DNA from 3 places in the Janthinobacterium sp. 61 genome. Region 1 is predicted to be linked to each of the others. Evidence: predicted binding sites of a transcription regulator. Region 1 holds the regulator's gene; each other region holds the start of a gene.
What was found. Region 1 encodes sigma-54, which starts transcription at its own class of promoters, with help from an activator protein. Its sites were predicted from a motif close to TGGCANGNAANCTGCTTT; they were not measured.
Positions count from the first base shown of each region.

Region 2: CLU92_RS07105 (circularly permuted type 2 ATP-grasp protein) is a predicted target of sigma-54. The motif match lies at 5,709-5,726, and genes of this name have one in related genera.
Region 3: adh (aldehyde dehydrogenase) is a predicted target of sigma-54. The motif match lies at 2,936-2,953, and genes of this name have one in related genera.

Region 1 covers NZ_PJMQ01000001.1:4,892,260-4,902,575, reverse strand. The annotation lists gene rapZ (RNase adapter RapZ) at 1-461, shown strand, start outside; gene CLU92_RS22225 (enoyl-CoA hydratase/isomerase family protein) at 582-1,667, opposite strand; gene hpf (ribosome hibernation-promoting factor, HPF/YfiA family) at 1,804-2,163, opposite strand; gene CLU92_RS22215 (RNA polymerase factor sigma-54) at 2,233-3,711, opposite strand; gene lptB (LPS export ABC transporter ATP-binding protein) at 3,716-4,471, opposite strand; gene lptA (lipopolysaccharide transport periplasmic protein LptA) at 4,471-5,064, opposite strand; gene lptC (LPS export ABC transporter periplasmic protein LptC) at 5,090-5,701, opposite strand; gene CLU92_RS22195 (HAD family hydrolase) at 5,747-6,280, opposite strand; gene CLU92_RS22190 (SIS domain-containing protein) at 6,280-7,314, opposite strand; gene CLU92_RS22185 (monovalent cation:proton antiporter family protein) at 7,399-9,378, shown strand; gene CLU92_RS22180 (diguanylate cyclase) at 9,393-10,316, opposite strand, start outside.
Region 2 covers NZ_PJMQ01000001.1:1,533,874-1,544,189, forward strand. The annotation lists gene CLU92_RS07080 (2-hydroxyacid dehydrogenase) at 1-228, opposite strand, end outside; gene CLU92_RS27715 (hypothetical protein) at 354-1,025, opposite strand; gene CLU92_RS07090 (TonB-dependent siderophore receptor) at 1,254-3,446, shown strand; gene CLU92_RS07095 (hypothetical protein) at 3,532-4,407, shown strand; gene CLU92_RS07100 (sensor histidine kinase KdpD) at 4,476-5,633, shown strand; gene CLU92_RS07105 (circularly permuted type 2 ATP-grasp protein) at 5,762-7,216, shown strand; gene CLU92_RS07110 (alpha-E domain-containing protein) at 7,210-8,154, shown strand; gene CLU92_RS07115 (transglutaminase family protein) at 8,154-8,963, shown strand; gene CLU92_RS07120 (peptidase) at 9,054-9,932, shown strand; gene CLU92_RS07125 (alpha/beta hydrolase) at 10,041-10,316, shown strand, end outside.
Region 3 covers NZ_PJMQ01000001.1:4,087,807-4,098,122, reverse strand. The annotation lists gene CLU92_RS18615 (TonB-dependent receptor) at 1-1,540, opposite strand, end outside; gene CLU92_RS18610 (beta-propeller fold lactonase family protein) at 1,745-2,701, shown strand; gene adh (aldehyde dehydrogenase) at 3,040-4,560, shown strand; gene CLU92_RS18600 (DUF779 domain-containing protein) at 4,614-5,009, shown strand; gene CLU92_RS18595 (PQQ-dependent methanol/ethanol family dehydrogenase) at 5,063-6,799, shown strand; gene CLU92_RS18590 (porin) at 7,087-8,247, shown strand; gene CLU92_RS18585 (4Fe-4S binding protein) at 8,296-10,316, shown strand, end outside.

The DNA.
Region 1 (10,316 bases):
CCATCGAACAGCTGGGTCATGTAATCGATACCTCGGAACTGAGCGCCAACAAGCTGCGCGCCTGGGTCAAGGATATTGTCGCCTCCGAACGCGCGCCCCTGATCCTGTTCTTTGAATCCTTCGCCTTTAAACTGGGCGTGCCGCTGGACGCCGATTTCGTCTTCGACGTGCGGGCCTTGCCCAATCCCTATTACGACTTGGCGCTGCGCCCGCTCGACGGACGCGACGCACCCGTGATCGCCTTCCTCGACGCGCAGCCCAGCGCGCTGGAACTGCTGGCCGACATCCGCGCCTTCATCGAGAAATGGTTGCCATCATTCAAGTCCGACAACCGCAGCTACCTGACGGTGGCGCTGGGCTGCACGGGCGGCCAGCACCGCTCGGTGTACATGGCAGAACGGCTGGCGCAGTATTTCGGCCCCAATGAACGGGTCGTGCTACGCCACCGCGAACGTAGCTAGAACGCCATTAAAATCTACTGCGCTTCGGTATAGGTGGTCTGCGATGCTCATGTGCGTAAAGCACAGTTCCGCTTCTCAACCACCCCTCCCTTCCGCTCGCTACGGTGTTATTTGGCGTTGTTAATCCAGATGGCGCAGCGGATGCGCTTGCGCCGGCCAGACGGGGGCAAAGAAGCGCGCCACCATGGCCGCATCAACCTCGTCCAGGCTGGCAGGGTTCCAACGCGGAGCATTGTCCTTGTCGACCACCAGCGCGCGCACGCCTTCCAGCACTTCGCCATGCTCGAAATTGTGGCGCACCACGGTGCGCTCCATGCGCAGGCAATCGGCTACGCCCAGTTGGGCGCCCCGCTGCAACAATTCCAGGGTCACCGACATCATCAGCGGCGAACGCTGGCGCATGGCCGCCAGCGCCTTGCTGGCAAACGCGCTGTCATCCTGCGCCAGCGAAGCCATGATGGCAGCGACGGAGCCAGCGCCGAAATGGCGGTCCAGCGCCGCGCGCGCCATGGTCAGCGCAGAAACGCCCGCCTGGGCCTGGAACGGCGCTGCCAGGGCCTTGATGGCGACCGGCAAGCCCTGGCCTGGCGTCGATTCGAACAGGGCCAGCAGCGCCCCCATCTGCGCCTCGGGCAGGTACACATCGGCCAGGCCCGTGTACAAGGCATCGGCCGCGTTGATCGTCAAGCCCGTCAAGCCCAGGTACAAGCCCAGCTGACCGGCCAGGCGAGACAGGAAATAACTGCCGCCCACGTCGGGAAACAGGCCGATATTGACTTCCGGCATGGCCATGCGCGTGCGGCCCGTCACGATGCGCAGGCGGTTGCCAGGCCCGGCCTGCGCCACGCCCATGCCGCCGCCCATCACCACGCCATCCATCACGGCGATATACGGTTTCGGATAGAAGTGGATTACATGATTTAAAGCATATTCTTCCGTAAAGAAATCTTCCAGCAACGCACTGCCGCCCTGCGGTGTGGCCAGGCCCGCATCGTAAAAGAAACGGATGTCGCCACCGGCGCACAGGGCTTTCTCACTGCTGGAACGGATCACCACGGCGTCCACCTGCGGATCGTCGCGCCAGGCCAGCAAAACGGTACTCAGGGCGCGCACCATCTCCAGTGAGAGGGAATTCAGGGCTTTGGGGCGGTCGAGCACGATGTGGCCCGTGCGGTTGCGGATGGAGGTCTGGACGAAGTCGCTCATGGCAAAGTGAAAAGAAGTGAGAACGGGCACATTCTAGCGCCTGTGAGGGGAACATAGCGCTCAACAGCTACGGGCGCAAAAAAGGGCGCAATGTGCGCCCTTAGTTGATCACAACCGGTTGAAAGTCGCAGGCCGCTTAGGCGGCGGCGAATTCTTCTTCCGAGTTGTCTGGCAGATGCTTGATCGCCTCTTTACCGTGCCCTTGCACTTTGGTTTTGTACTTCATCACTTGCCTGTCCAGCTTGTCGATCAGGATATCGATGGCGGCATACAGGTCGTGCGCCAGACTTTCCACATAGACAGTTTTGCCACTCAGACGCAAATTGACTTCGGCCTTTTGACGTTTTTCTTTCTCTTTGAGGTTATCCACGGTCAGAATCACGGCGATATCGATGACTTGATCGAAATGCCGTTTCACGCGTTCCAGCTTCGTTTGTACGTATTCACGGATGGCTGGTGTGACTTCGAGATGATGTCCGCTGATGGTGAGATTCATACACACTCCTAAAGATGATCGGGTTCGTGCGGTCCATCGTATCCGGCCCGCAGAGGAACCGAAAAAAACTTACAAACACTTACGCAGGCTCACTGGCGGAATTTTCAACGCTTCCCGGTATTTGGCAACAGTACGTCGCGCAATCACCATGCCTTGTTCCCCCAGCATGTCCGCAATCTTACTGTCGGATAAAGGATTTTTAGGGTCTTCTGCTCCTGTCAGTTGCACGATCAATGCCCGTATCGCCGTCGATGACGCTTCGCCCCCCGCTTCGGTGGCGACGTGGCTACCAAAGAAATATTTCAACTCGAACATGCCGTGCGGGGTCAGCATGTACTTTTGAGTTGTTACGCGCGAGATAGTACTCTCGTGTAAACCCAGTGTATCAGCTATTTCACGGAGCACAAGGGGGCGCATGGCAACGGCCCCATGCGAGAAAAAGTTCTTTTGTCTTTCTACTATCGCTTGCGCTACACGCAGGATGGTGTCGAAGCGCTGGCGCATATTCTTGATCAGCCACTTGGCTTCCTGCAACTGTGCGCCCATGGCACCCTCGCCCTTGCCCTGCTTGAGCAAGTTGGCGTACATGGCGTTGACGCGCAGGCGAGGCATGACGTCGTTGTTCAGTGTGACTTGCCAGCCATTGCGCGCGCGCTTGACGACGACGTCGGGCACCACGTAATCGGACACGTCCGAGGCGAACACGGCACCCGGATGCGGGTTGCACTGGCGAATCACCGTCTGCGCTTCGCGCAAGTCTTCATCATCGCAATCGAGGGCTTTTTTCAGCTTGTTAAAATCGCGCTGGGCAAACCAGGCCAGGTGTTTTTCCACAATGACGAGGGCCATGCGCCGCGTCACCATGGCGATGTGCGGCAAGCGCTTGATTTGCAGCGCCAGGCATTCGGACGCGTTGCGCGCGCCCACGCCGGGCGGATCGAAACTTTGCAACAGGGACAAGGCCGTACGCATCTCGTCAGCGTCGATTTCCAGCTCTTCCGGCAAACGCGCCAGGATGTCGTCGAGCGACTCTTCCAGGTAGCCATTGTCGTCGAGCGCGTCGATGATCAGCTCGACGAGCGCGCGGTCGCGCAACTCGAGCACCGTCACGCGCATCTGCTCCATCAGGTGTTCGCGCAAGGTGCAGTGGTGGGCTTCAAGTTGCGGACGGGAATCTTCGTCGTCGGGCGCCTTGCCCCTGCTCGCCTCGCTCCAGTCGCTGTCGCCGCCCTCCGCTGCGGCAGGGCTGTCGCCAGCCTCGCCATCAAAGGTTTCCGCTTCGGCCGGCGCGGCGGGTGCCTCCTGGCCTGGCGGCTGGGGCGGTGCTTCGGCCGGCGCGGCCGTGGAACTCAAGGCGCCGTCGGACAGCAGGCGCAGCGAACGGTCGAGCGGATCGTCGAGGCGTTCGAGCAAGGGATTGTCCGTCAGCAACTGCTCCAGCTCCTGGTGCAATTCCAGTGTAGACAATTGCAACAGGCGTATCGATTGCTGCAACTGCGGCGTCAGTGCCAGGTGCTGCGAAGTGCGCAGCTGCAATGATTGTTTCATTGGCTCACATACGGAAGTGTTCGCCCAGATAGACCCGGCGTACCGACTCGTTCGCGATGATGTCGTCGGGGCGTCCCGACGCCAGCACCGAGCCCTGGTTGATGATGTAGGCACGGTCGCAGATACCCAGCGTCTCGCGCACATTATGATCGGTGATCAGGACGCCGATATTGCGCTCCTTCAAGAAGCGCACGATACGCTGGATCTCGATCACGGCGATGGGGTCGACACCGGCGAACGGCTCGTCGAGCAGGACGAAACGGGGGTCGGTGGCCAGCGCGCGGGCGATTTCCACGCGGCGGCGCTCGCCGCCAGACAGCGACAGCGCCTGATTCTCGCGCAATTTTTCAATCTGCAAGTCGGCCAGCAATTTATCCAGGCGCTCCTCGATCTCGGCCTTCTTCAAGGGACGGCCTTCGACGGTCTGGATTTCCAGCACGGCACGGATATTGTCTTCCACCGTCAGCTTGCGGAACACGGACGCTTCCTGCGGCAGATACGACAGGCCCATCTGCGCGCGGCGGTGGATCGGCAGGCGGGAAATATCCACGCCGCTGATATCGATACTGCCGCCGTCCGACGGCACCAGGCCGACGATCATATAGAACGAGGTGGTCTTGCCGGCGCCGTTCGGCCCCAATAGCCCGACCACTTCTCCGCATTCGACTTGCAGCGAGACATCATGCACGACTTGCCGCTTGCCATAGGTTTTTTGCAGCCCGCGAACGATCAGGGTGCTGCCGCAACGAGTATTGTCCATTATTTATTTCCTGACGCAGGCGTGGCCGGCGCTTTCTCCGCCGCCGGTGCCTTGGGCTTCGGCTGGATCACCATGCGCACGCTGCCGCCATCGGGGGTGCTGGTGCCGCTATCGGAATTTTCCATCGCAAATTCCTCCTTGCGGCTGTCATACGAGATGAAGGCGCCGTTGGCCACGTCGGTCGGCTTCGTGCCTTCCAGGCGCGTCAACTTGGCCTTGGAAAACAGTTTCACGACTTCCGTCTTGTTGTTGTATTCCACGCGCTCCGCCTCGCCCTCCACCCACAGGTCGCCTGCGCCATCGCGCTTCTGGCGGAAGGTGGCCAGCTTGCCAGGATCGGCCCAGAAAGTGATGAACTGGTAGCCTTGCGGGTCTTCCGTGATCAGGGCCCGGCCCGCCTTCATGGTCAGAGTCCCTTTCACCAGCACCACATCGCCCGTCAGGGTACGCACCTGCTTGACGTCATCGACGTGGCCGCTACGAGCCGTGATGATGGCTTCCTTCTCGGAATCGGCTTTCTCGGCATGTGCCGTGCCCACGATGCCCAGCGAGCAAATGGTCGAGAATAGAGTCAATAGCAAGATGTTCTTCATAGTATGGTTTCCTTGTTTCATTCTGTCATTTTGCCGCCGCGGCCGGGCGCGGTTTCGGCGGGAGGACCATGCGCAGCGCATTCTGCACTTCCACCACGCCGGTGGCGTTATTGGCCTTCATGCCCACGCCATTGATGCGCGAGGCGCCCGTCAAGATATCGACAGGCACGTTCGTCTCCATTCTTTCCTCATCCGGGAACACCGTCAGCGCTTCCGTCTTGACCGTCAGGTTCTGTGACTTCGGACTGGCCACGCGGTCGATCACGACATTGCGGTGCAGTTGCAGCCGGGTATTGTCCTGGTCGATATGCGCCAGTTCCGCATTCATGTTCATCGGCGGCATGCCTGGCGACAGTTTGCGCACGAAAGGCTGGTCGATATCGGATGAATCGTCCAGCGGATAATGGGTGAGCTTGGTGCCCGACACGATATAGCTGGGCTTACCCGTCAAGTCCATGCGCACCAGGCTGAAATTGGTGATGAAATAGTCTGGCTCATCCTGATGCTTGCTGGCCGTGATGTCCAGGCCATTCTTGTTCATCACTTCCAGCAGCCAAAAGCTGCCCAGCGCAAAGACGACTGCCCCCAGCACGGTAAAAATCATGCGCCAGCGATGGGCGCCTCCTGGCTTACGCATAGGAATTCACTCTTTCAAATATCACTGGCGGCGAGGCGGTACGCCTCATTCCAGGAACGGCGCCATGACGCGCGCATAGTTGTCCTGGGCGCGCAGCACGAATTCACAGATCTCGCGCACCGCGCCGCGGCCGCCGCCGGCTTGCGTCACATGGTGCGCCAGGCCCAGCGCTTCCGGACGCCCGCCTGGCACGCTGACGGCAAAGCCAACGCGGCGCAGGATGGGCGCATCGATGACATCGTCGCCGATATAGCCGCATTGTTCTTCCGTCAAGCCAGTCAGCGCCAGCAATTCGCGAAACGGTGTCAGCTTGTCATGACCGCCCTGGTGCACATGGGTAATGCCCAGGTCTTGCGCGCGGCGCGCCGTGATGGCCGAGCGGCGCGCACTGATGATGGCCGTCTGCACGCCCGATTCCTGCAGCAGCTTGATGCCGAGGCCATCATACACATTAAACGTTTTCATCATCTCGCCATCCGGGCCGAAATGCAGGCTGCCGTCGGTGAGCACGCCATCGACGTCAAAAATCATCAGTTTGACCTTGGCCGCCCGCGCCAGGTTGTCCGCAACGCTGTCCATCAGATCACCTTCGCTTGCGTCAGATCATGGATATGCAGGGCGCCCACCAGTTTGCCGTCGGCATCGACGACCAGCATCTGGTTGATGCGGAACTGCTCCATCACGGCCACGGCGTCCACTGCCAGGCGTTCGGGCGCGATGCTGCGCGGCTGCGCATGCATGACGTCGCGGATCGCCACTTGCGTGAAATCCTGCACGCGCTCGAACATGCGGCGCAAGTCGCCATCGGTGAACACGCCCACGGGACGGTCATCCGCATCGACGACGGCCGTCATGCCCATGCCCTTCTTCGTCATTTCTTCCAGCGCCTGGAGCAAGGAAGCGTCCACGGCCACCTTGGGCACCCGTTCACCGCTGCGCATGACGTCATGCACATGCGTGAGCAGGCGACGGCCCAGGGCGCCGCCCGGGTGCGAGCGGGCAAAATCTTCTTCCTTGAAGCCGCGCAAGTCCAGCAAGGCCACGGCGATCGCATCGCCCAGGGCCAGGGTCACAGTGGTGCTGGCCGTCGGCGCCAGGTTCAGCGGACAGGCTTCTTTCTCAACAGAAATATCCAGGTGCACGTCGGCCAGCTGAGCCAGGCTGGAGTTCGGTTTACCCGTCATGGAAATGAGCACGCCGCCCATGCGCTTGACGACGGGCATGATGGCCATCAATTCCGACGATTCTCCGGAGTACGATATGGCAATAAAAGCATCTTCCGAAGTGACCATGCCCAAGTCGCCATGGGCCGCTTCGGCCGGATGCACGAACAGAGCCGGCGTACCGGTGGAAGCGAGCGTGGCGGCAATCTTGCGTGCGATATGGCCGGACTTGCCGATGCCGGAGACGACGACACGCCCCTTGCATTGCAGCAACATCGCCACGGCGCGGCCCACGCTGTCGTCCGTGGCCAGGCGCGCGTGCAGCGCAACGATGGCGTCGGACTCGATCTGCAAGGTGGTGCGGGCCAGCGCGACGGCGCGCTCGGTCGTCGCTTGCATGTCAATTCGATCAAAAGCTTTCAGCATTGTTTTTTCATGGGTTACACTCATGCCCAAAGTATAAACGAATTAGGAAAGCAAAAAACTTGCCAGTCACAACAAACAACGATTTCCATTGACCGCACCGGGCAACCCATGTTTTCCTCGCTTGAACTGACCCTGATGTTACTCGGCAGCGCCGTGCTGGGCGTGGTCGCTTTCAGAATGTTGCATTTGCCGCCCATGCTGGGCTACCTGGCTGTCGGCATCGTCATCGGCCCCCACGCGCTGGGGCTGGCGGCGGAAAACGAGGCCAGCCACACCCTGGCCGAATTCGGCGTCGTCTTCCTGATGTTTTCCATCGGACTCGAATTCTCGCTTCCCAAATTTCTCGCCATGCGGCGCATCGTCTTTGGCCTTGGCATGGCGCAGGTAGTCACCACCATCATCGCCACCGTCGTCTTCGGCTGGTTCGTCGGACGCTACCTGTCCGCCTACATCCACCTGAGCTGGCAAGCCGCCTTCGCCCTGGGCGGCGCGCTGGCCATGTCGTCAACGGCCATCGTCTCCAAAATGCTCACGGAACGGCTGGAACTGGAAAGCGAACACGGCCGCAAGATCATCGGCATCCTGCTGTTCCAGGACCTGGCCGTGGTGCCCCTGCTGATCCTGATCCCCGCCCTCACTCGCGATTCCGACAATCTGGCCGAAACCCTGGCCTGGGCCGGCGGCAAGGCCCTGCTTGTCCTCATTTTGCTCCTGTTCATCGGCCAGAAGCTGGTGCGGGGCTGGCTGACTATCGTCGCCAAGCGCCGCTCGCAGGAGTTGTTCATGCTCAACCTGCTGCTGATCACGCTGGGCGCGGCCTGGATCACGGAACGGGCCGGGTTGTCGCTGGCCCTGGGGGCGTTTGTTGCCGGCATGCTCATTTCCGAAACGGAATTCAAGCACCAGGTGGAAGAGGATATCAAACCCTTCCGCGACGTGCTGCTGGGCCTGTTCTTCATCACCGTCGGCATGCTGCTCAATATCCGCGTGGTGCTCGACAACTGGTGGCTGGTCTTGCTGCTGCTGTGCGGCCCCGTGCTGCTGAAATTCGCCCTGATCGCGGGCCTGGCCCGGCTGTTCGGTTCCAGCAACGGCGTGGCCCTGCGCACGGGGTTGGGACTGGCGCAGGCGGGCGAGTTCGGCTTCGTGCTGCTGAACCTGGCTGGCGGCATCAAGTTGATGGACCCGTTCGTCGTGCAGGTGGTGCTGGCCTCGATGGTGCTGTCGATGCTGGTGGCGCCCTTCCTCATCGCCAAGTCCGATGCCATCGTCATGAAACTGGCCGCCAACGACTGGATGATGCAATCGCTGGCCCTCACGAAGATCGCCACGCGCACCATGGCGTCGCAGAAACACGTGCTGATCGCCGGCTTCGGGCGCAGCGGGCAAAGCCTGGCCACCCTGCTGGCAGAGGAAAAAATCGAATACCACGCGCTGGACCTGGACCCGGAACGGGTGCAGGAAGCGCAACTGGCCGGTGCCAACGTCTCGTATGGCGACGCGGGCCGGCGCGAAAGCCTGGTGGCGGCCGGCATCTACCGGGCCAGCACCGTCGTGATTACCTACGCCAACACCCCCTCGGCACTGAAGTTGTTGCATTTACTCAAAGAAATGGCGCCAACGTTGCCCGTCATCGTGCGCAGCCACGACGACACCGACCTCGACCAGCTGAAAAGCGCGGGCGCGGCCGAAGTGGTGCCGGAATTGATGGAAGGCAGCCTGATGCTCGCTTCGCACGCGCTGATCATGATGGGCGTGCCCCTGCGCCGCGTGGTGCACCGGGTGCAGGCGGCACGCGAGGAGCGCTACGCCTCCTTGCGCGGCTATTTCCACGGTTCCAGCGACGCGGGCGACGATGCCGAACTGGAACGCCTGCATACGGTCACCGTCAACGAGGGCGCGCAGTGCGTGGGCTTGCCTTTAAGCATGATCGACATAGCCGGCTGCGGTGCATTTGTGACGGCCATCCGCCGCGGCCGCGACCGTCTCGATGTCACGCCCGAAACGCAACTGGCCAGCGGCGACGTGGTGGTGCTGCGCGGCACAGCCGACGCCGTGGCCAAAGCCGAAACATTGCTACTGAAATAATCAGGCGATCCTGGTCAGCCGACCTCTGGCTGCCAGTTGACGACCATGTTGCGTCCACCCGCCTTGGCCTGGTACAGGGCCTGGTCGGCGTGCGCCACCAGTTGCTGCGCCACCGTTTCGATCGGCAACAGGGCCGCACCCGCCTCAAGGCTGGCCACGCCGATCGATACGCTGACCCACGCTTGCGCGCTGCCCGGCAAGTCAAACATGGTGCCGGCGATGCTGGCGCGGATGCGTTCGGCAACAAACGTCGCGCTGTCGAGGTCGGCGTCAATCAGCAGGACGACGAATTCCTCGCCGCCGAAGCGTCCCAGCGCATCGGAGCGGCGCAACTCCGTGCGGATGCGCGTGGCCACTTCGCGCAGCACTTCATCGCCGCCCTGGTGGCCATAGGTATCATTGACCAGCTTGAAATGGTCGATGTCGATATACATGCATGAAATACAATAATTCTGGCGCCGCGCGCGGGCGATTTCTTCCAGCAGCCGGCGGTCGATATAGCGGCGGTTGTAGACGCCCGTCAGGGAATCGGTCAAGCCGATGTATTTCAGCATTTCATTGCTGATCACGTTTTCCAGGCAAATAGCGATGATGGAGGCCATGTGCTTGATGAAATCCGTGCCCAGCGAGGGCGTAAAGCGCGTCACGTCGACGCTGGCCAGGTTCAGGCTGCCGATCAGGCGCTTGTTGCGCAGCAAGGGCACCAGCGCCACGCTGCGCAGGGGAGCGTCGATCTGCGGAAAGCGCGGGCCATGCACGCGTGCATCGAACTGTCCCAGCAGCGGCGACGCCGGCAAGGGCGCTTCTCCCTCGGCCAAGGGCTTTGGTGCAGCAAAACCCAGCTCCGCCACGGCATGCACGAACAGCAACTGCGGAAAGGCGCTGAAATCGACGCCCAGCTTTTCCATCACCAGCACGATATCGTCATCCTCGTCGAG
Region 2 (10,316 bases), 3.4 Mb from region 1:
ATTCACGGCGATGATTTCCAGGGCGGGCAGCAAGGCCATGTCGGTGGCGTTCAAGCCCAGCGCGCCCGTCGTCACGACGGCGCGGATGGCAGGCGCGCGTTCGGCCAGCCAGGCGTGGCGCTCGTCCGCCGGCACTTGCCAGGCGTGGTGGCAGGTATATTGCTGCTCCAGCTGCGCGTTGACGGCAGCCGAGGGGCTGGGAGCGAGGATGAGGAGTTCGGGTGGCATGGGCGTCCTGGGGCGTGTCGACATAAGGGTGGGAAACAAACGCAGACGCAACTTAGCATATTTGACGCCCAGCCGGGGATGGCTGCCCCGGAATGGCCGTCAATCCCATACCATTGATACGGTCTTTAGCCAGGGCAAGGCACGCGTTTCACCTTGCCGCCCGTCTTGAACGGGTCAGCGCCAGAGCCAGGATTCTCGGCCATGCCATAGCAGGTGGCGCCGCCGGCGCTGACCACGCGCGTGGCGGGCCGGCCATCAGCCGTCAGGTATTCCTCCACGCGAATGACGGGGCCGCCGCGCCAGGCGGAGGCGACCAGCTTCTGGAAAGCGCTTTCGCTTTTGAGTTCGGCTGCGGCCAGCCACGGCTTGTCTTGCTTGATTTCGCCGCGCAGGGACTTGTCGGCGGCCCCGGCGGCCAGACGGGCGCGCGTGCGCAAGTCTGCGGCGGGCGCAGCTGCGGGCGATTCTTCGGCAGGCACGGTGATGGTTTCTGCTGCAACGGCGGGCGATGCGAGGATGGCGGGAGGCGTGGCAGGCGCCGCACTGGCGCGCGCACGCGGCATGGGAAACGGCAGCGGCAGCGGCAAGGCCATCGACGGCGTCTGCGGCGGTGGACGGGGCGGCATCAGGCTCATGAAGGCCACTTCCGTGTATTGCTTGAGCTGGCGCGCCGGCAGCAGGAGGAAATACAGGCCCAGCGCGTGCATGGCGAGTATCAGCGCAACAGCCATGCCTTTCAGGCTCAAGCCCCGCCGCATGCGCAGGGAGGCGGACTGTAGATGGCGGAGCAATGGCATGCGGTTTCCTGTGGGCGCCGGGCGCGATGGCCCATTTTAGCGAAACTTGAGCATAGGCATTAATAAATCCATAAGGTATCGTCTGGCGCGCCTTTTTCCGCCAGATTCCAGTGCCTGCCTGGTGTTGTACGAATGGCGACTTTTTTTATGACATTCTCACACTTATTCACGCCCCGCTCGTCACTGGAATATAATGATAATCATTCTCATTAATATCCAAACAACACCATGCGCCCCTTCCGCCTCGCTCCTACCCCCTTCGCCCTGGCCGCCTTCCTGCTGGCCAGCACTGCCGCCCACGCCCAACACACGCCGCCAGGCAGCGATGCGCAAACCATGCCCACGGTGGAAGTGAATGCCTCGGCCGATGCGTCGGCGGAAGGCTTGTCGAAAGCGTATGCAGGTGGCCAGGTGGCGCGCGGCGGGCGTTTGGGCTTGCTGGGCAACGTGGACATGATGGACACGCCCTTCAACAGCACCAACTATACGCAGGCGCTGATCCAGGACCAGCAGGCACAGGGCGTGGGCGATGTACTGCAAAACGATGCTGGCGTGCGCGTGACGCGCGGCTTCGGCAATTTCCAGGAAATGTACATGATCCGCGGCTTCGCCGTGAATTCGGACGACCTCGCGTATAACGGCCTGTATGGCTTGCTGCCACGCCAGTTTGTCGCTTCCGAATTGCTGGAACGCGTGGAAGTGTTCCGTGGCGCGAATAGCTTCATCAATGGTGCGGCGCCCGGCGGTGGCGGCGTCGGCGGCACCATCAATCTGGTGCCCAAGCGCGCCACCGATGCACCGCTGACACAGATTACGGTCGGCACGGAAAGCGGCGGCCAGGGCTATGTGGCAGCCGATATCGGCCGCCGCTTCGGCCCCGACAATAATACCGGCGTGCGCATCAATGCAGTACGACGCGATGGCGACACAGCCGTCGACCGCGAAAAGCGCGAACTGAGCGTATTCTCTGTCGGCGCCGATTACCGCGGGCGCGATTTCCGCCTGTCGGCCGATGCCGGCTTTCAGGAACACAAGCTGCGCAATCCGCGCCCAAGCGTCAGTGTGGCCAGCGGCGTTGCCGTGCCCGCTGCGCCTGATGCCAGCAGCAACTTCGCGCAAGGCTGGACGCACTCCAACGAACGCGATACTTTCGGCACCCTGCGCGGAGAATACGACCTCGCCAAGGACGTCGTGGCTTGGGCTGCCATCGGCTTTCGTAATGGCGACGAGTCGAACGTGCTGGCAGCGCCCACGGTGAACAGTACGTCCGGCGCGGCCAGTTCCTATCGCTTCGACAATACCCGCCACGATAGCGTCCGTACGGGCGAGATCGGCGTGCGCGGCAAGCTGCGCACAGGCAGCGTCGGGCATACCATCAGCGCCACCGCCTCGACCTTCTGGTCGCAATCGAAGAACGCCTATGGCATGAGCGATTTTGTGACAGGCTTTGGCACGAATATCTATGCTCCCGTGCAGGTAGCCGCGCCCGCGCCAACCTGGTTCATGGGCGGCGACCTGGCGCATCCGCTGGTGACGGCACGCACCATGCTGTCGAGCTTTGCCATTGCCGACACCATGGCCTTTGCCGATGACGAGGTATTGCTGACTGTGGGCGCGCGCCGCCAGACCATCAAGGACGATTCGTACGACTACAACACGGGCGTCCGGTTTGATAGCAGCAGCTACAGCGAAAGCACCACCACGCCTGTGCTGGGCCTGGTGTATCGCCCAGTCAAGGAAGTGTCCGTCTATGCCAACTATATCGAAGGCCTGCAAAAAGGCGCGGTCGCCGCTGGCACCGGGGTGACCAATGTCGGCCAGGCGTTCGCGCCCTACAAGTCGAAACAGAAAGAAATCGGCGTCAAGTATGACGCTGGCCGCATCGGCGCCAGCCTTGCCCTGTTTACCACCAAGCAGCCATCGGCCTATGTGGAAAACGGTATCTTCGGCGTGTTTGGCGAACAGCGCAACCGCGGCATCGAATTGTCGGTCTTCGGTACACCTGCCCGTGGCCTGCGCCTGCTGGGCGGCCTGACACTGCTCGACACGGAGCAGCTGAGCGCCATGAACGCTGCCAACGAGGGCAAGGATGCCATCGGCGTGCCTGCTACCCAGCTGAATTTCGGTGCGGAATGGGATGTGCCCGGCGTACGCGGCCTGGCTTTGACGGGACGCACCTTGTATACGTCGAAGCAATACATCGATGGCGCTAATATGCAGAAAGTGCCGTCCTGGACACGCCTGGACCTGGGCGCACGCTACCTGACCACCATCGCCGACCGCGCCGTCACCTTGCGCGCGCGCCTGGATAACGTGACCGACAAGAACTACTGGGCGTCTGCCGGCGGCGCCTCGGGCGCTGGCTATCTTGTGCTGGGCGCCCCACGCACCGTCGTCGTGTCGGCGTCAGTGGACTTCTAAGCCAGAAGACAAAGCTGCCCTCGGGCAGCTTTTTTTTTCGCGTGCGCGCCTGTGCCGCGAGGCGCGATTCGGCGACAATGCCCGCATGAAACGACTCCCCGCCCTGCTGCTCTTGCTCTGTCTATCCCTGCCGGCGGCTGCCCAGAAGCAAGCCGCCTGCCCCTATGCCGCCTGGAAAAGCGGCTTCAAAGGTGATGCGCGGGCGCAAGCCACGTGTTTATTACGTCCCGTCAAGTTGTATGCGCGCCTGGGCGACAGCGCGCCGCTACCGGACATTCTTGCCGCCCACATCGGCCAGCGCACGGGCATCACTCCGGCACGGCTGCGCGCCTGGCTGGCACAGCAGTCGATCAGTGAAACGGATGTGGGCGGCGCCGTCGACGCACCGCTGTCGCGCGCCGTGGGCCGGCTGGCGGCGCCTATGGCCCGCTATTTCGTCATCCATGACACCAGCTACCCGAATTTCTTGCTGGAAACTATTCCCGACCATATCAACGATGCCAGCTGGGACTTCAACGATTTTAGCTTGCGCAATCCGGCGCTGGGTGGCGGGCCGAAAGGCCATGTGTATGTGAACCGTCTGGGCGCCTCGCTGCAAGTGCGCGACTTTGGCACGCCCAGCTACGCCAGCAAGCTGGAAAAGGACAAGCCGTCGCTGACGGGCCTGTTCCTGCACGTGGAGCTGGTGCAGCCGCGCAATTCCGTGCCGGGCGGCGGCAAGGGCAACGACGGGCTGGCCCCCGATCCGGGCTTTACGCCAGCGCAATACGACCGCCTGGCCCTGCTGTACCTCGCTGCCAGCGTGCGCAAGGGCACGTGGCTGATTCCCGCCTTCCACGCCGTGCTCGATACGGGTTTTGCGAACGGTCATGACGACCCGCAGAACTTTTCTCTGGCCGAGTGGTCAGCATCGCTTTCCCGCCTGCAGGCGACTCTGCGGCAAGCCGATACGGGACAATAAGGCGTTTCCCTGGCCGCCGAATTGGCGCATACTATTATGAGCATAGCCATTCCTGTCAGGGAGTTCAGGTGAATATTGCCACGGATCATCAGGCGGACCGCCAGGCGGGCGCGCGCCATCCACTGCAGCGCGCACAGCGCATCTTTGCCATGCGCGACGCCGTCCTTGGCGTCTGGGAACAGCGCGTGCGGGCCAGCGTGCGCGGTGCGGATCAGTTGCTCAAGCCCATCCTCACCAACACCCTGCCCGCTTTTTTCGATAATCTGGCCGAAGCACTGACCCCGGGCCACCCGCGCGAAAACGCCGCCAGCAACAGTAACGTGCCCGCCGTGCATGGCAATGAGCGGGCGCGCATGACGAATTACGGGCCGGAACAGGTAATCCAGGAATACCAGATCTTCCGCGACTGCTTTGCCGCCGTCGCGCATGAATCAGGTATCACCCTGCGCAGCAAGGATTGGCATGTCATCAACGAGTCCATCGACGTGGGCATCTGCGAATCGATACGCGAATTTACCAGCATGCACGAAGCTTTCCGGCGCCGCATCGCGGCCGGTCTGTCGCACGACATGCGCAACCCCCTCGCTGTTATCAGCACCAGCGCCCAGTTGCTGCTCCGGCCAGTGGACCCGGAACGGGTGGTATTGCTGGCGCACAAGATTGCCGAGCACAGCAAACGGCTCGACAGCATGATCGAGGAATTGCTCGATAGCCTCAGCTACCACCAGGGCCAGCGGCTGCCGCTGGCCCTGAGCCAGTTCGATGTGCTGCCCCTGGTGCACGCCGTGGCCAGTCAGGTCAATCTGCAGCTGCCCGACAAATGCCAGGTCAACGGCCAACCCGTTGTCGGCTGGTGGTGCGAGAACTCGCTGCGACGCGCGCTGGAAAACCTGCTCGGCAATGCCATCAAGTACGGCGACGACGCGCCCATCAGCGTGCACGTGGAAGCGGTCCACGAACGCCTGATCATCACCGTCCACAATGGCGGCCAGGCCATCGCGCCGGAGCAGGCCGAACGCATCTTCGACTACCTGCGCCGCGAGAACGACAACCCCGCGCCAGGCTGGGGCATCGGCCTGCCTTTCGTGCAGAACGTGGCCGAAAGCCACGGCGGCAGCATCGCCGTCGACAGCGCACCTGAAACGGGCACCAGCTTCATCTTCGACGTGCCCGTCGATTGCCGTCCCTTCGTCCAGCCCGCCGACTTCCCCAAGAGTGACAGTTAGCGCACCAAATCGGTGCGAAGAACGCCGCAACGCCACAAAAGTGGTCATATTTGCACATCTTCGAGGCCACCCTCTTGGCACGCTTCCTGCTGAGCTATACATAGACACGGCTCAAGGGAAATCACAACATGGCAAATTTTTTCAATGAAATGACTGCGGATGAAGTGGGTACGGACAGCAAGGTACGTGAACACTATCGTGAATTTGACAACTGGCTGGCGCAGCAATCCCCCGAGACCATCGCCCGCAAGCGGGCCGAAGCCGACCTGACGTTCCGCCGGGTAGGCATCACCTTCGCCGTGTATGGCGACGATGCCGGCACGGAGCGCCTGATACCGTTCGACACCATCCCCCGCATCATCCCCGCCGCCGAATGGGCGCAGATGCAGACGGGCCTGGTACAGCGCGTGCAAGCCTTGAACATGTTCATCCATGATATTTATCATGGGCAAAACATCATCAAGGCGGGCATCATTCCTGCCGAGCAAATCTACAAGAATGCCCAGTATCGGCCGGAAATGCAGGGTATTTCCGTCGCCTCCGACATCTACGCGCACATCGCCGGTGTCGATATCGTGCGCGCCGGCCAGGGCGAATTTTATGTACTGGAAGACAATTTAAGGGTGCCTTCGGGCGTGTCCTACATGCTGGAAGACCGCAAGATGATGATGCGGCTGTTTCCGGAACTGTTCGCCCGCAACCGCATCGCCCCCGTTGACCATTATCCGGACATGCTGCTCGACAACCTGCGCTCCGTCGCGCCCATGGGCGTGGATGACCCAACGGTCGTCGTCATGACACCCGGCATGTACAACTCCGCCTACTTCGAACACGCCTTTTTAGCCCAGCAAATGGGCGTGGAACTGGTCGAAGGCAAGGATTTGTTTGTCAACGACAACTCCGTGTACATGCGCACCACGCGCGGCCCCAAGCGCGTCGACGTGATTTATCGCCGCGTTGATGACGATTTCCTCGATCCGCTGGCTTTCCGCTCCGATTCCTCGCTGGGCGTGCCAGGCCTGCTGTCCGTCTACCGGGCCGGAAGAGTCACCTTGGCCAACGCCATCGGCACGGGCGTGGCCGACGACAAGTCCATCTACCCCTTCGTGCCCGACATGATCAAGTTTTACCTGTCGCAGGAGCCGATACTCAACAACGTGCCCACTTACCAGTGCCGCAAATCGGCCGACCTGTCCTACGTGCTGGCGAATTTGTCCAAGCTGGTGGTCAAGGAAGTGCATGGCGCGGGCGGCTATGGCATGCTGGTGGGCCCGGCATCGAGCGCCGCGCAGATCGAGGATTTCCGCCAGCGCCTGCTGGCCAATCCGGGCGGCTACATCGCCCAGCCTACACTTGCCCTGTCCGCCTGCCCCACGTATGTGGACGCCGGCATTGCGCCGCGCCATATCGATTTGCGCCCGTTCGTGCTGTCTGGCAAGACGATTTCCATGGTACCGGGCGGCCTGACCCGCGTGGCGCTGGGCGAAGGCTCGCTGGTAGTCAATTCCTCGCAAGGGGGCGGCACCAAGGATACCTGGGTACTGGAAGCCACATCCGCTTTTGCAGGAGAAAAAACATGCTGAGCCGCACTGCCGATCATTTGTTCTGGATGGCCCGCTACACGGAACGGGCGGAAAACACGGCGCGCATGCTGGACGTCAACATGCAGACCTCGATGCTGCCCCAGTCCGAGCAGGACGCGGAACAGGGCTGGCGCGCCACCCTGGGTATTTCCGAACTGCAAAGCGCGTATGACCACAAATATGGCCGCTTCCATACGCGCGACGTACTCGACTTCATGGTGCGCGACCCGAACAACCCGTCTTCCATCCTGGCCTGCCTGACGGGCGCGCGCGAAAACGCCCGCGCCGTGCGGGGGACATTGACGACCGAAGTGTGGGAAATCCAGAACGCCACCTGGCTCGACATGCAGAAACGCCTGAAGAGCAATCTGCTGGAAACGGACCCCAGCCAGTTCTTCGAATGGGTCAAGTACCGCTCGCACCTGTCGCGCGGCGTGACCCTGGGCACCATGCTCAAGGATGAAGCCATCCATTTCATCCGCCTGGGCACCTTTCTGGAGCGCGCCGACAACACGGCGCGCATCCTCGACGTGAAGTTCCACGGCGCGCGCGACACGTCGAAAGACATCACCCAGCGCGACTTTTACTACTGGGCGGCCCTGCTGCGCTCCGTCTCCGGCTTTGAAATCTACCGCAAGGTCTACCGCGACGTGATCACCCCGGCGCGGGTAGCGGAATTGCTGATGCTGCGCGGCGACATGCCCAGATCCTTGCTGGCCTGCATGGATGACGTGGTGGAAAATCTGAAGCATATCCGCAACGATGTGTCGGCCGATACGGAGCGGTTCGCCGGCAAACTGCATGCCGAGTTAAAATTTGGCCATATCGACGACATCATGAAGGCTGGCTTGCACCATACATTGACGGAGTTTCTGGAAAACATTTATGAGCTGGGCAACCGGGTCAGCCGCGACTTCCTCGTTCCCCTGGCGGCCTGATGCAGCTCACCATCCGCCACGAAACCCATTACGCCTACAGTGCATCGCTGGCCTACACCATCCAGCAGCTGCATCTGACGCCGCGTATCGAGCCGCAGCAGCGCGCCCTGTCCTGGCAGATCACCACGCCAGGCCGGTGCCACGCTTATACGGATGCCTACGGCAATTTGTCGCACATGCTGACCATCAGCGGCAGCCATCAATCCCTGAGCCTGGTGGCGCACGGCGTGGTGGACACCATCTACCCGCACAAGGGACGGCTGAACCTGATCGACACCTTGTCGCCGCTCTTGTTTACCATGCCGACACCCCTGACGCAGGCCAATCCCGCCATTCTGGAGTTGGCGGCCGCCAGCCTGCCGGACCGCCGGGTGACGGCCGGCACGGGCCATTTGCTGCGCCTGGCCGAGCACATCGTCGGCAAGGTGGCGTATGAAAGCGGTGCCACCATGGTCACCACCACCGCTGGCGATGCCCTGGCGCTGGGACGCGGCGTGTGCCAGGACCACGCCCATCTGTTCCTGGCCTGCTGCCACGCCTGGGGCATCCCGGCCCGCTATGTGTCCGGCTATATCGATCCAGGCACGACGGGCCATGCGGCCAGTCACGCCTGGGTCGACGCCTGGACGGAAGACACGGATTTCGCAGGCTGGGTCAGCATCGACGTCACGCATGCGCGCCTGATGACGGACGCGTATTGCCGCCTGGCCATCGGGCGCGACTATGATTCGGCCGCGCCCGTGCGCGGCGTGCGCCAGGGTGGCGGCACGGAAACGTTAAGAGTCGATGTGCAGATCGTGCCCGTGTAACTGGCAGGAATGAGGCTGGCCGGGCCTTGCCAGCAGGTGGCAAGGCCCGGCTGGTGTAGAATGTCCCCCCTTTTGACTTGATTTACGACGATGACTTATTGCATAGGCATGCGCCTCAACGAAGGCCTGGTCTTCCTGTCCGACTCCCGCACCAACGCCGGCGTGGACCAGGTGGGCACCTTCCGCAAGATGAGCGTGTTCGAAAACCCGGGCGACCGCATGCTGGTCCTGATGACGGCCGGCAACTTGTCGATCTCGCAGGCGATTCGCCAGATCGTCTCCGAACACGTGGATGCAGATGGATGCAGTATCTGGAACGTGGCCAGCATGTACGATGCGGCGCGCATCGTGGGCGAAGCCGTGCGCACCGTGCACCAGCGCGAAGCGAAGGCCCTGGCCGAGTGCGGCATCGATTTCAATGTCAGTATTATTCTCGGTGGCCAGATAGGCGCCGAACGCTGCCGGCTGTTCCAGGTGTATTCGGCCGGCAATTTCATCGAATCGCACGATGAAAACACGTATTTCCAGATCGGCGAAGCGAAATACGGCAAGCCCATTATCGACCGGGTGATCAACCCGGCCACGCGCCTGGACGAAGCGGCCAAGTGCGCGCTGATCTCCATGGATTCCACCCTGCGTTCGAACATTTCCGTCGGCTTGCCGCTCGACCTGCTCGTCTACGAGACAGGCAGCCTGGCCGTCACGCGCTTCGTCACCATCGATGAAAAGAACCAGTATTTCCGCATGATCCGCGACACTTGGGGAGAGCAATTGAAACATGTTTTCGAAGGCATCGTCGATCCCGTGTGGAATGCGGCGCCGGAAACCGCGACGAACGTATTGTCGTCGGCCAACATGCACAGCAAGCCCGTGCGCGTGGCCATTCCCGAGCACCTGAGTCGCGGCGGCCTGACGGTAGCGCCCTTGCAATCGCTGGCGCAGCAGTTCGGCGACGACAAACAGCATTGATCTGCCGCGCACCGCCCGCGCGCGGTGCTGGACAAATCGCCCCTACCGTGCTTTTATGGCAAGATGGCTTGACATTCAATCCAGATTGACCTGAAAGGCAGGTGGCGCATGGACTTGATTACTTCCGCCGTCGTGGCGGCCATCGGACAGGGCGCGCCTGACCACGCGTCCGAAGCCGTTACCAGCCATTTTCAAAGGCTCAAGCGGGCCATCGCCAAGTTCGACAGCGCGGCCGCCATCCTGGCCGCCATCGCCGCCGTGGAGGCGGCGCCGGACCATACCCGGCTGCAACTGGCCCTGTCGGCCGCCCTGTCCCGCGCGAAAGTACCTGATGACATGGAAGCCCTGTTCGCCGCGCAAGGCTTGCTCGATGCGTTGCAGCGG
Region 3 (10,316 bases), 800 kb from region 1:
CCAGGTTGGTGCTGGTGGCCGGTTTCAGCTGGTAATTGAAGCCGCCGCCCGTGCCCGAGTAAAACAGTTCGTTCAGGGTGGGCGCCTCGAAGCCGCGTGCGGCGCTGGCGTAGACGTTGACGCTGGGCGTCAGCTTATACAGCAGACCCAGCACCGGTGTCGTGTGGCTGAACTCCAGGCTGCCGCTGTCGTCGCCATTGCTGAGAAAGTGGTCGTTGACCGCCACTTTCATCTTGCTGTAGCGCACACCTGCGCTGAGCAGCCATGGGCCGCTTTGCCATTCCGCCTGGATATACGGATCGAGGCTGGAGACGACATCCTGCTCGTCGCGGCGCAGCTTGCCTTTTACGCCAAAGCCATTGCCAATGTAATTCTCATAGCCGGTGCGGTCATCGCTGGAGCGGCCGTAATCGATGCCGATGGTGGTGCTCAGCTTGCCGCCTGCCAGCTGGTTCACGTGCAGCCAGTTCGTATCGATGCCATAGAACTGGCGCTGGAAGTCAACCACGCCGCCGGAATGCTTGGGGGGCGCCTGGAAGCCCTTGTTGAAGGCCTGATATTGAATCACGTCACGGTTGCCGCCATACACGGTCACATGCAGGCGATCATCGCCGAACGCCTGTTCATAGGTGGCGCCGATTTGCTGGTGGTCGATGCTTTTGCGCGTGTTGTAGCGCTCGGCAAAGGTGCGCTTCGGGTTTTGCGTATCGGTGGTGTCGGTTTCGCCTGCGCGCGGGTTGGCGGCAAACGTGGCCCAGGTGACGCCCAGGGGATCTTGCGTATTGCCCTGATGCAGGCTGTTAGCGACGATGGTCAGCTTGCTGTCTGCATTGGGCTTGACGGTGATCTTGCCAAAAGCCTGTTCGCGCGTGGCGGCGCTGTGGTCGCGGAAGCCGTCCGTGCGGAAGCGTGAGCCGTCGAGCACGTAGCCGATGCCGCCTGCCTGTCCTTGCGCCGACAAGTCCACCTTGCTGGTGCCGTAGCTGCCGCCCGTCACATTCAATTCGACGGATGGGGGATTTTGCCCATCCTTGGAAAAGAGCTGGATCACGCCGCCCGAATGGTTGCCGTAGATGGCAGAAAATGGCCCGCGCAGCACTTCGATGCGCTCCGCCGTGTCCAGGTTGAAGGTGGCGGCCTGGCCCTGGCCATCGGGCATGCTGGCCGGAATGCCATCGCTGATCAGTTTGACGCCGCGCACGCCAAAGGCCGAACGGGCGCCGAAGCCGCGTGAGGAGATTTGCAAGTCTTGTGCGTAGTTCTGGCGGTTTTGCACCACCAGGCCCGGCACGGCGGCCAGCGCTTCCGACGCGTTGACGCGGATTTGGCCCTCCTGGATGCGGGCGCTATCGACTACATCGATCGAGGCCGGCACTTCCTGGCTGGGGTGGGCGATGCGGCTGCCGCTGACGACCACCATATCCATGACTTGTCCGGCGGCCAGGTCAGCGGACTCGGCGGCGAAAGCGTGGGGGGCGAGGGTGGCGCTGCCGGCGACAAACAGGCTGGCAATGGTGTTCAAGCGGAAACGATGCTGCATGCGGGTTCTCCAATGTGAATAAAAGCCTGCTTGGACGCGTGAGCGGCGCAGGTCTGCATAGTCTTATCAAGCAATATGCCTGCCATGTCTCCATTGGTGGGCTGAAATTATACGCGTGTCAGTGGCACGGCGTTTGCATGCAGCAATGTTCAGATGCGCCGATACCGCGCGCTTTCCCCTCGTTTTGCTATTGAAAAGGTGATTATGCCCAACTTCTTCTCGCGCTTGCGCCAGGTTTGCTGGCTGCTGCCTGTGCTCGCCAGCAGCGCCATCCAGGCCGCTCCGTTTGCCTATGTGCCCAATGAAAAATCGGGCACCCTGAGCGTGATCGACACGGCGACCGACCAGGTAGTGCGCCAGATTGCCGCAGGCAAGCGTCCGCGCGGCATCGCCGCCGACCCCACAGGACGGCAATTGTTTGTCACGGATGCCGCCAGCAGTGCCTTATTGCTGATTGACAATGAAGTCGGCGCGCCCCTGCGCACGGTGGCGCTGGGCAAGTCGCCCGAAGGCGTCAGCGCTTCCCATGACGGTCGTTACGTGGCTGTGGCCGTCGAGGAAAACAATAGCGTGGCCTTGCTCGATGGCCAGACGGGTGTCTTGCTCGCCGACATCAAGGTGCAAGGGCGGAACCCGGAACATGCCGTGTTCAGCCCCGATGGGCGCTGGCTGCTGGTGAGCGCGGAAGAGGCCGAGCAAGTCGATGTCATTGATGTTGCGCAACGCCGCCAGGTCGCTTCCATCGCTGTCGGCCTGCGTCCGCGCGGCATTGGTTTCAGCCCCGATTCGGGCCGAGCCTATGTGGCGTGCGAACTGGTCAATGCCGTGTATGTGATCGACATGGCCGCGCGCAAGGCGATTGCCACCATTCCAGCGGGCAAGAATGCCAACGGTATCGCTGTCCATCCCAGCGGCAAGCAGGTGTATGTCTCGAACGGCACGGATGGCACGGTGATGGTGATCGATACGGCCAGCAATCAGGTCACGGCCACCATTCCCGTCGGCAAGCGCCCGTGGAATATGGCCATCACGCCGGACGGTGCCAAGCTGTACGTGGCCAATGGCCGCTCGAACAGCGTTTCCGTCATCGATACGGCCAGCGCGCGCAAGGTGGCCGATATTGCCGTGGGCGAATTGCCATGGGGCGTGGTGATTCGGTAGTGGCACAGGCGCAGGTGTTCCAGTCTGGCACACCTGTTCCATTGTGCAGCGGCGCAGGGGCGCAGCAACAGCACTGGCCCGGATTGGAACAGGGCGCCGCCACCTTGTTCAAAACCCAAACAGACCCACGCCCGCCTTTCATGCCCGGGGCAGGCGATGAAAAGCGGGCCGGGTTTGGCGCCACGCCCTTGTAAGCGGGGAAAAACCCGCTAAGTTTGTAGTGGGATGGCGAGCTGGCACGGCATTTGCGGAAGACTCCGTGTACTCACCCCATCTGTACCAGGACGTTTGATTTTAATTACAGCAATTCCATTCTAATTAACCCGATAGAGGACGACATGAATCTCGCAGACATCAGCAAACTGGGCGTAGCCAATCCCTTCAAGCAACGCTATGACAATTACATCGGCGGCAAATTCGTTGCGCCAGTAAAAGGTGAATACTTTCCTAACATAACGCCCATCACGGGCTTGCCGTTTTGCGAAATCGCCCGTTCCACGGCGGAAGACGTCGAGCTGGCGCTGGACGCCGCCCATGCCGCCAAGGATGCCTGGGGCAAGACTTCACCTGCCGAGCGCGCCAACATCCTGAACCGCATCGCCGACCGCATCGAACAGAACCTGAGCCTGATCGCCACGGCGGAAACCATCGATAACGGCAAGCCGATCCGCGAGACGATGAATGCCGACATTCCGCTGGCCATCGACCATTTCCGTTACTTCGCCGGCTGCATCCGCGCGCAGGAGGGTTCCGTCGCGCAAATCGACGCGGAAACCTATGCCTACCACTACCACGAACCGCTGGGCGTCGTGGGCCAGATCATCCCGTGGAATTTCCCGATTCTGATGGCCGTGTGGAAACTGGCGCCAGCCCTGGCGGCCGGCAATTGCGTGGTCCTGAAACCGGCCGAGCAGACTCCCGCCTCCATCATGGTGTTGATCGAGCTGATCGGCGACTTGCTGCCACCGGGCGTGTTGAACATCATCAACGGTTTCGGTCTGGAAGCGGGCAAGCCGCTGGCGTCGAGCAAGCGCATCGCCAAGATCGCCTTCACGGGTGAAACGGGTACGGGCCGCTTGATCATGGGTTACGCCGCGCAGAACCTGATTCCCGTCACCCTGGAGCTGGGCGGCAAGTCGCCGAATATCTTCTTTGAAGATGTGATGGATGCTGACGATGATTATTTCGACAAGTGCCTGGAAGGCTTCACGATGTTTGCGCTGAATCAGGGCGAAGTGTGCACCTGCCCATCGCGCGTGTTGATCCAGGAATCGATCTACGAGAAATTCATCGAACGAGCCTTGAAGCGCGTGGCCGCCATCAAGCAGGGTAACCCGCTCGACTCTTCCACCATGATCGGCGCCCAGGCGTCGCAGGAGCAGCTGGAAAAAATTCTGTCCTACCTCGATATCGGCCGCCAGGAAGGCGCCGAAGTGCTGGCCGGTGGCGAGCGCAATACGCAGGCAGGCGACCTGGAGGGTGGCTACTACGTGCGTCCGACCGTATTCAAGGGCAACAACAAGATGCGCATCTTCCAGGAAGAAATTTTCGGGCCCGTCGTGTCCGTGACCACCTTCAAGGATGAGGCCGAAGCGCTGGCGATTGCCAACGATACCTTGTACGGCCTGGGTGCCGGCTTGTGGACGCGCGACGGTTCGCGCGCCTTCCGCATGGGGCGCGCCATCCAGGCGGGCCGCGTGTGGACCAATTGTTACCACCTGTATCCAGCCCACGCCGCATTCGGCGGCTACAAGCAATCGGGTATTGGCCGCGAAAACCACAAGATGATGCTCGATCACTACCAGCAAACGAAGAACTTGCTGGTGAGCTATAGCCCGAAAGCCCTGGGCTTCTTCTAAACCGGCACACGCGCCGCGCCCCTGGCCGGGCGCGGCGTGCAGAAAGGGATGCCATGAGTGCAGCAATTGCCCGGGTGGTCGCCACCGTAGCGGCGCTGGAAATGATGGACAAGTTGCGCCAGCGTCACGGACCGCTGATGTTTTTCCAGTCAGGCGGCTGCTGTGATGGCAGTGCGCCCATGTGTTATGCGCTGGGCGAGTTCGATGTCAGCGATACCGACATTTATCTCGGCAATTTGAATGGCACACCGTTTTACATGGGACTCGAGCAATTCGAGTACTGGGAGCATACCCAGTTGATTATCGATGTGGTCGATGGCAATGGCGGCATGTTTTCACTCGACAACGGCACAGGCAAGCGCTTCCTGACGCGCTCGCGCCTGTTCACCGATGAAGAGTGCGCCTTGTTGCATGCCCAGCCGCATGAACACGACAGAAAAAGCACCTGAGAGTTACACACACATACTAATAACAGAGGGAGATGATTGTGCAGAAAAAAATCATGGGGATCGTCGTCGGTTTGAGTGTCGCCTCGCTGGTCCAGGCGGCCGACGTGGGCAATGTCACCAGTGCCATGCTCGACAGCACGGCGAAGAATCCGTCTAGCGTCCTGTCGTTTGGCATGGGCACGCAGGGCCAGCGCTATTCGCCGTTGACGCAGATCAATGACAAGACCGTGGCCAAGCTGGTGCCGGCCTGGTCGTTCTCGTTTGGTGGTGAAAAACAGCGGGGCCAGGAATCGCAGCCGCTGATTCATAACGGCAAGATGTTTGTCACGGCCTCGTATTCGCGCATCTTTGCCGTCGACTTGAAAACGGGCGCCAAGCTGTGGAAGTATGAGCATCGCTTGCCAGACGGCATCATGCCATGCTGCGACGTGGTCAACCGCGGTGCCGCCCTGTACGGCAACCTGGTGATCTTCGGCACGCTGGACGCCTACCTGGTGGCGCTGGATCAAAACACGGGCAAGATCGTCTGGAAGGAAAAGGTCGACGACTACGCTGCCGGTTACTCGATGACAGCCGCGCCGCTGATCGCCGAAGGCTTGCTGCTGACGGGCGTATCGGGCGGGGAATTTGGCATCGTGGGCCGGGTCGAAGCGCGCAATCCCATGACCGGCGAACTGGTGTGGAGCCGTCCGACCGTGGAGGGCCACATGGGCCACCGCTACGACAAGGATGGCAAGGCGACGGATAACGGCGTGTCTGGCACCGTGAACAAGACCTGGCCGGGCGACCTGTGGAAAACGGGCGGCGCCTCGACCTGGATGGGCGGAACCTACGATCCGCAAACCAAGCTGGCCTACTTTGGCACCGGCAACCCGGCACCGTGGAACAGCCATTTGCGTCCCGGCGACAACCTCTATTCCTCGTCCACCGTGGCGTTGGACGTGAAGACGGGCCAGATCAAATGGGCCTATCAAAACACGCCGAACGACTCCTGGGACTTCGATGGCGCGAACGAGTTCGTCACCTTCGACATGGATGGCAAGCGTTACGGCGGCAAGGCCGACCGCAACGGTTTCTTCTATGTGATCGATGCAAACAACGGCAAGCTGCAAAACGCCTTCCCGTTCGTAAAGAAGATCACTTGGGCCAGCAGCATCGACCTGAAGACGGGACGGCCGAACTTCATCGCCGCCAACCGCCCTGGCGATCCGACCAAGGGTGAAGAGGGCAAGAAGGGCACGACCGTATTTTCCGCCCCGGCCTTCCTCGGCGCCAAAAATCAGATGCCGATGGCGTACTCGCCGCAGACCAAGCTGTTCTACGTTCCCGCGAATGAATGGGGCATGGACATCTGGAACGAGCCGATCAGCTACAAGAAGGGCGGCGCCTTCCTCGGTGCCGGTTTCACCATCAAGCCTTTGTTTGACGACTACATCGGCGCCATGCGCGCCATCGATCCGAAGACCGGCAAGATCGTTTGGGAAGTCAAGAACAATGCGCCGCTGTGGGGTGGCGTGATGAGTACTGCCGGCAATCTGGTGTTCTACGGTACGCCGGAAGGCTTCCTGAAAGCCGTCGATGCGAAGACGGGCAAGGAGCTGTGGAAATTCCAGACGGGTTCCGGCGTCGTGGCGCCGCCCGTCACCTGGCAGGATGGCGACACGCAATATGTGGCCGTCGTATCCGGCTGGGGTGGCGCGGTGCCACTGTGGGGTGGCGAAGTGGCGAAGAAGGTCAACTTCCTGGAGCAGGGCGGTTCCGTGTGGGTCTTCAAGCTGGCATCGAAGTAAGGGGGTGAAACGCCCGGGCCACTCGGATGGGCGTCTCCCTGTCCGCCGGGCGCTTTCTTTTTTCTGACGGCCCAGGCCGTCAGTTTTTTGTTTACCTGTATCACCGCTATGCATACTTGCGGTCAAAAAATGAACACCATGCGGGGCAATTGATCCGCTGCTGCACACGTGAAATACGCTTTTTCTCTTTCTCCCTCTGAGCCGTGCTGGGCACGCTTATTGCCAAAGCTTGAGGTACATCAATCACTGGTGTGCACACTAAAAACAGAGAAGAAAGAGGATAAGCAATGAACACATTGATCAAGCTGGGGAGCCTGGGTGTCATGACAATCGCAGCGATGGGGCAGGCGCAAGCCGTCGATATCAAGGCGGGCGACTGGACGGTGTCGGTGGGCGGCATCGTCAACGCCTACTACACGCAAGTGTCCTGTTCGGGCGATGCGGTGGGCGGGCTGGCGCTGGGTGGCCAGGCGCTCGGTTGCGGTGGCGAGAAGGACCGCACCACCATCGGCAACGGCTTGCTGCCGAATGGCTTGATCACTTCCGCCTCGTCGCGCCTTGGCGAGTACGACGTGAAAGCCTTGATCGGCATCTACAACTCGACCGCCACCGACAGCGCCATCAGCCAGAACAGCGTGGTCGATGTACGCCAGGCCTTCTTTACGTTCGGCAATGCGGAAATGGGCACCTTCAAGTTGGGCCGTGACTACGGCATCTTCGGCGCGAATGCGATCCTGTCTGACATGACCTTATTGGGTTCTGGCGCGCCCGTGCAAGCGACGCAGCGGGGCCGGGTGACCCTGGGCCATATCGGTGCCGGCTACACCTATCTTGGCAACTATGGCCAGATCATGTACAGCTCGCCGAAGTCGAGCGGCTTTGGCGTCGATGTGGCGCTGGTCAGCCCTGTGTCCGATACGCCCATCGTGGCAGGTTCGACCTATTCTTCGAAGTCGAGCCCGCAAGTGCAGGCGCAGCTGACATACGGGCAGGAAGGCTTGAAAGCCTGGCTGGGTGTGAAGTCGCAAAAATTCACCTCGAAAACGCCAGGTATCGATGACCTGACCATGCGCGGCGTGGAGGTGGGCGGCTCGTACCAGATGGGTCCGGCTGGCGTACTGCTCAACTACCAGGGCGGCAAAGGGCTGGGCATCCTGTCCGATGCGGATCAGGGCGATACCAAGTCGAAAAACTGGCTGCTGCAAGGCACGTACAAGACGACGGACAAGCTGAAACTGGGCTTGTCCTACGGCATCAGCAAGAACGACGATAACACGGCCGGCACGGGTGGCTTGAAGTCGAACGCCAACCTGACCCTCGGTGCGTATTACTCGCTCAACAGCGCGATCACGCTGGTGGGTGAACTGGGCCAGACGCGCTCGAAAGGCTTTACGGGCGGCGAAGCGAAGATGAATGGCGTGTCCTTGGGCGGCATCATTTTCTTCTAACTTATCAACGCGGCGCCTTGCAACAGGGCGCCGCATGGAGCGTAGTGCATGCGGACAATGCGGTTGTTCATCGGATGCTGGCTATTCCTGTTTATCCTGGGCCAGGCGTGGGCGGGCGTGCTCACCAAGGCCGAGCTGGCACGGCGCTTTCCTGCTCCCATCGTCGTCGGTGACAAGGAGACCGATTTGGTCGTCTGGCCCTTGTTCAGGCAAAACGCGACGGCCATCGAACTGGTCGGCTATGTTTTTGAATCGGTGGACCTGGCGCCCATCCCCGGCTTTTCCGGTGTGCCCGTCAATTTATTGATCGCCATTAATCCGCAGGGCAGTTTTCTGGACGTGTCTGTTCTATCGCAGCATGAGCCCGTGTTTCTCGATGGCCTGGGAGAAGCGCCTTTGTTTCAATTCGTCAAACAGTATCAGGGCTTGTCGCTGAAACAGAATATCGCCATCGATGCCAAGAAGAAACGCGCGCCAGACCCCACCCACGCCGATATCGATGGCGTATCGAAGGCCACGGCATCCGTGCGCATCATCAACCAAAGCGTGCTGGCCTCGGCCTTGAAAGTGTCGCGCAAAAAACTTGGCTTCGCGCAAGGACGCGACCCCGACCAGATCGCCCGTATCCGCATGGATGTGTTTGAAAAACTCAGCATGGCGCAGATGCTCAAACAGGGCTTGATCCAGCATGTACGCCTGAGCAACAAGGATGTGGAGAGCCTGTTTGCCGGCAGTCCCGGCGCGGGACTCGATGTGGAAGCCACACGCGCGCCGGACGGCGTGTTTATCGACCTGTACCTGGCCTATGTATCCGTGCCCACGGTGGGACGCAAGCTGTTGACGGAACGCAGCTGGAACAAGCTGCGCAACCGGCTAGACGAGGGCGACCACGCCATCCTCGTGATGTCGCGCGGGCGTTACAGCGTGCTGGGCGACGATTTCGTGCGTGGCACCGTCCCCGACCGGCTATTGCTGAAGCAGGATGGCTTGCCCATCGATATGCGCGACCTGGACCTGGACCTGGAATTGCACTTGTCGGAGGGCGGGGCGTTGCCGACTGAAAATGTCGCCGTGTTTCGCATCATCAGCCAGGCGGGGCTTGATCCGGCCAGCCCGCTGGCATTTTCTCTCCCTATCACGCGCAACAAGGGCATCGTGTATCCGGAACGCATCGCCCGCAACGTGGATTTCAGCTACCGCTTGCCCGCCGATTTCTATATCGCGCCACAAGGCGACGATGCCACGTGGCGCGGCACGTGGAAGAACCGCAAGGCTGAACTGCTGCTCTTGGTCGCCGGGCTGGCGCTGCTGGCCGGCGCTTTGGCCTGGCAGAAACGCCTGGTGCGCGATGGGCGGCAATTTACCTGGTTCCGCAATCTGTTCCTGTTGTTTACCATCGCTTTCATCGGCTACTACGCGCAGGGGCAGCTATCGATCGTCAATATTACGGGCGTCATCCAGGCGTTGCTGGCGGGGCGCAGCCTGGGCTTTTTCCTGTTCGACCCGATGACGGTGATCTTGTGGGCTTTTGTGCTGCTCAGCCTATTTATATGGGGACGGGGCACGTTTTGCGGCTGGCTGTGTCCGTTTGGAGCCCTGCAGGAATTCACTGGCAAGCTGGGCCAGTGGCTGCGCTTGCCGCAGTGGAAGATCAAGCCACGCCTCGACGGGCGCTTGAAATGGATCAAGTATGGCTTGCTGGCGGCCATTCTTGGCAGCAGCATGTTTTCCAGCCAAATCACGGACAAGCTGGTGGAACTGGAGCCGTTCAAGACGGCCATTACCCTGAATTTTGTGCGCGCCTGGCCCTTCGTCGCGTATGCCGTGGGCTTGCTGCTGCTCAGCAGTGTTTCCTACAAATTCTTTTGCCGCTACCTGTGCCCGTTTGGCGCGGCGCTGGCGCTGCTGGGGCGCTTTCGCCTATTCAACTGGATTCCCCGTCGCAAGGAATGCGGCACGCCTTGCCAGACTTGCCGCCACCGTTGCGAGTATCACGCCATCGCGCCCAGCGGGAAAGTCGATTACGGTGAGTGTTTTCAGTGTATGGATTGCGTGGTGATTTACGCCAG